DNA from 2 places in the Shewanella polaris genome. Region 1 is predicted to be linked to the other one. Evidence: predicted binding sites of a transcription regulator. Region 1 holds the regulator's gene; the other holds the start of a gene.
The links. Region 1 encodes MetJ, which represses methionine synthesis genes. Its sites were predicted from a motif close to TAGACGTCTAGACGTCTA; they were not measured.
Positions count from the first base shown of each region.

Region 2: the regulator MetJ is predicted to act here: its motif matches at 864-881, upstream of metE (5-methyltetrahydropteroyltriglutamate--homocysteine S-methyltransferase).

Region 1 is NZ_CP041036.1:4,098,163-4,100,637, reverse strand. Features, by position in the region: gene FH971_RS17895 (sulfite exporter TauE/SafE family protein) at 158-898, opposite strand; gene metJ (met regulon transcriptional regulator MetJ) at 974-1,288, opposite strand; gene metB (cystathionine gamma-synthase) at 1,496-2,475, shown strand, end outside.
Region 2 is NZ_CP041036.1:3,665,569-3,668,043, reverse strand. Features, by position in the region: gene FH971_RS15870 (LysR family transcriptional regulator) at 1-791, opposite strand, end outside; gene metE (5-methyltetrahydropteroyltriglutamate--homocysteine S-methyltransferase) at 947-2,475, shown strand, end outside.

The sequences.
Region 1 (2,475 bases):
TCGCAGTGGATTTGGAACAACAATTATGGATAGGGAAAAATAATTTAGTGTATTATTTTGGTGGAAGCCTTTAGGGGAAAATTTTTTTGGGTAAGGTTTAATTACTCATAATGAGAGAATAGTTAGCTCATTATGAGTTACTAGGTTGATTAGTTGATTAGTTGATTAGTGCGCTGGTCGATTTAACCACTAACAAAGTCGCACTGATACTACATAATATTAAGGTCACAATGCGGGTTTTATTTTTATCGACATGGTTAATTAACAATCCAGAGACCAAGTAACCGGTAACAACGGAAGGGAATAACATTAGCGACAACCACAAATGTTTCATCTCAACCAAGCCGACTATGGCTAGAATAGCTAAAGCAATCAGTGAACTGAGTACGAAGAATGCAGACAGTGCAGCTCTAAATTTACTAGGATCTTGGCCTGCAAGTAAAATCGCCATAGGTGGACCACCAATGGCGGCGATGTTGCCAAATATGCCCGAAAATACCCCCGCGATAAATAAACTGATGCGATTGATGGGGGCTGTAATGCGATAAACACTTAATATCACAGCAATAAATACAATAGCGGCAATCACTAAACCTAATATGGCTTGTGGTGCAAACAGTAATAACCCAGCGCCTAAAAATCCGCCGGGGATCCGCCCGAGCAAAGCATATTGTAAACCATTAAATTGCAGGTGGTTGCGTTCTCTAAATAAGGTCATTGCAGAAATGGCAAATCCCATTGCAATAATTGGTACTGGCACTAGTTGAGGGTTAACAATATACAGCAGGGGACTAGCAACAACGGCTAACCCAAAACCAATTAAGCTCTGGGTTAACGCGCCTAAAAAAACGATAATTGATGCCAGTATCAAGGTTGTAGGATCGATAAACGACATCATATGTTCTCTTTTAAAACAAGACTACTTCGTATTAGGGTAGTTTCCAAGTCGATGACGTTGTCACTAACCTGTGGATTATTCCAGCTCTTCCCATTCGATGCCCATATCATCCATTATCTTTTTAGCTTCACTTGGAATGCTGTCCGGTTCATCTTTTGATAAATCACCGTCATAAGGTAATGGTTGACCTGTATATGCATGCAAAAATGCTTCACATAGCAGTTCACTGTTAGTTGCATGACGCAGATTATTGATCTGACGTCTAGTGCGTTCATCTGTTAGTATTTTTAATACTTTTAGCGGTATCGAAACTGTAATCTTTTTTACTTGTTCATTTTTTTTGCCATGTTCGGCATATGGGCTAATATATTCGCCATTCCATTCAGTCATTAACTTACCCTTAACGATAAATACGGTGCGGATTTTAAACCGTTACAAGCTCTAGTCAAATTATTGCGACTATTTAACCTCGATGCAAATAGATTTCTTGATGTTTAGACGTCTACGCGTCTATTTTGTTGACGGATGCAGAACTTTTCGGTAAATTTGGACGTCTAGACATCTACTTGTGTGTTTGTGACATTTTAGGAATCAATTATGACAAAACATAAAAGCGCCACATTGGCCGTTCGCCAAGGTATTGAAACAGACACACAACATGGTGCAATTGTACCGCCTATTTATTTATCGACTAATTATTCATTCGATGGTCATAATAATCCTCGTGAGTTTGATTATAGTCGTTCAGGTAATCCTACTCGGTGTATTTTAGGGGAGGCGCTCGCCAAACTTGAACAAGGTGCTACTGGTGTGGTGACCTGTACTGGTATGGCGGCGATTACTTTAGTCACCAGCTTACTTGGCCCTGATGATTTATTGGTTGTACCGCACGATTGTTATGGTGGCAGTTATCGTTTATTTACTAATTTGGCGAAAAAAGGCCAATTTAAGTTGTTAGTTGTTGATCAAACAGATAGCCAAGCATTGAGTAAAGCCATTGCCCAGAAACCTAAAATGGTGTGGTTAGAAACCCCCTCAAATCCTTTACTTAGAGTGATTGATATCGAAGCCGTCAGTCATGCTTGCCATGACGTTGGCGCGTTGGTGTCGGTAGATAACACCTTTTTATCACCGATATTACAGCAACCTTTATTATTAGGTGCTGACATAGTGATCCATTCAACCACTAAATACATCAACGGTCACAGCGATGTCGTCGGTGGCGCGGTTGTGGCTAAAGATCCTGAATTAGGTGAATTATTGCATTGGTGGTCAAACACCCTTGGGCTGACGGGGTCTGCGTTTGACAGTTACTTAACACTGCGTGGCCTACGAACGCTTGCTGTGCGAATTCGTGAGCATCAACGTAACGCGCAAAAGATTGTTGAGCTACTCAGCGCTAGTGATGTGGTTACCAAGGTTCACTACCCGGGTTTAAAAGATCATCCAGGTCACGACATTGCGGCAAAACAACAACAAGGCTTTGGCGCTATGTTAAGTTTTGAATTGCAGGGCGGTGAAGCCGAAGTGGTTGCCTTTTTACAGGCATTGTCTTTGTTCAGTATTGCTGAAAGTTT
Region 2 (2,475 bases), 430 kb from region 1:
AGTCCTTCAGCTCCTAATTTTACCGCGGTAAGACTTAATCCCTGACTTTCTCGTATAGACCAAGTAGGCAGGGTTGCTACGCCGTCATTACAGGCAACACGCTGTAATAACATTGCGGTTAAATCGCATTGTTTTTGCTCGCCAGGTTCAATGCCAGCAGGCTCTAAAAAGTGTTTATAAATGTCCAAACGTGCTAAAGGTACTGGGTAGCTAATTAAGGTTTGTTTTGCCAGTTGTGCTGGTGTTACAAATGCTTGTGCCGCTAAAGTGCTATCACTGGAAACGACTAATTTAACTTCAAAATCAAATAGATGTTGATAAGCAATGCTGTGGCCTGGTACTGGGTCTGATGTTAGTACTATGTCTAAACTACCCGTTTCCAACGCATTGAGTGAATCAAATAAATGTCGACTTGAAATATCAATTTGGGCCGCCGGAGCGTGTTGCTTAAATTGCTCTATAACGGGCATTAACCAACGGAAACAACTGTGACATTCAATACCCAGTTTAAGCTGCTGGCTTTCACCCTCTAAGCCGCGCTTAAGATCTGATTCAGTTGCAATCACTTTTGGTAAGATTTCTTCTGCTAGATTCAGCAGACGAGCCCCCTCATGCGTAAAGGTTAACGGCTTACTTTTACGCACAAAAATGCTTGAGTTAATCCGAGTCTCTAACTCTTTTATTTGATGAGAAAGCGCCGACTGAGTTACAAATCGTTTTTTAGCCGCACCCGCTAAACTGCCACTTTCTTTTAACGCCATCAAGGTGCGAAGGTGTCTAAGCTCTATCATTTTCTCTCCACATGAATCTTGCTCAACTAGCCGATGAAATCAATTCGATTGCTTGACAACAGAGTAACACAATAAACTTCTAGACGTCCAGACGCCTATGCGGTTTTTCTGCATAAATGTCCATAAATTTTTTGCTCAACGAAAAGGAAAGCAGTATGAAAATTTCAAGTTTAGGATTTCCCCGTATAGGGCGTCAGCGAGAATTGAAGTTTGCACTTGAGCGCTATTGGCGCGGTGAAGCGGCATTATCGGAATTAAAACAGGTTGCCAGTGAGTTGAAACGTACCCATTGGCAGTGGCAAGCAGACGCAGGCGTTGAGTTCGTTCCCGTAGGTGACTTTGCTTATTATGACCAAGTGTTAACCCTGAGCGCGACGTTAAATGCGATCCCCGAACGTCATCGTGCCACTCAAGCTGATGGCAGCCTAGCCGCTATCGACATTGACACATTATTTCGCGTGGCTCGTGGTCGATCGCAAACTGGCCAACATGCCTGTGCGGCAGAAATGACCAAGTTTTTTAATACTAACTACCATTATCAAGTACCAGAATTAAGCGCTGAACAAACATTCGAGATTGCCTTTGAGCAATTGTTTGATGAAGTGACAGAGGCACAACAATTAGGCCATCAAGCTAAACCAGTAATGCTCGGTCCAGTAACTTATTTATATTTATCTAAAAGCCTCACTGAGTTTAATAAGTTATCGTTATTACCGCAGTTACTATTAGCTTATGAGCAAATACTGTCTCGTTTTGCTGCCCAAGGTGTTAGCTGGGTTCAACTTGACGAGCCGGTACTTGCAGCGGATTTAACCGACGAGTGGCAGCAAGCCATTAACCACAGCTATCAATTTTTAGCGCAAAAAAAACCTACGTCATTGAATATTTTACTTGCCAGTTATTATGGTTCTATTGCCCATCATCAAGCATTGGTGAGCGCATTACCGGTAGAGGGATTACACCTTGATTTAGTCACGGCGCCAGAGCAACTTGATGTGTTTGTTAATGCGCTTAGCAGCCAACAAGTGCTCTCTATTGGGGTCATTAATGGCCGCAATGTGTGGGCTGCTGATGTTGATGTAATTGCTGAGCAAGTATCCGAATTAGCGACTACGTTAGGTGATCGTTTGTGGATTTCACCTTCATGTTCATTGTTGCATTGTCCTGTTGATGTCGAGGTTGAAACCCAATTAATGAGTCCATTGCTTGGTCAATTAGCTTTTGCAAAACAAAAGTTATTTGAGCTTAATGAAATTCACCAATTAATCGTTGAGCAAGGTTCTGCAACTAGCCAAGCGATTATTGATCGTTGCCAGCAACGCCGCTTGGCAAAAGCTGCCGCAGCTAATCAACAGGTTGTTGATCGTGTGTCGCAGTTAACCGCTGATGATTTTGAACGTAGCAGTCCATTTGCCAGCCGTATTATTGCCCAACAGCAAAAGCTAGGGCTACCATTGTTACCCACGACTACCATAGGCTCATTTCCGCAAACCCCCGCTATTCGAGGGTTACGCAACCGCTGGCGTAAAGGCGAAATCAATGACAGTGATTACCGGTTACAGCTTGAACAAGTCACTCAAGACACTATTTCTCGTCAACTTAAATTAGGTATCGACGTGCTAGTTCACGGCGAAGCTGAACGTAATGACATGGTGGAGTATTTTGGCGAACAATTAGAGGGCGT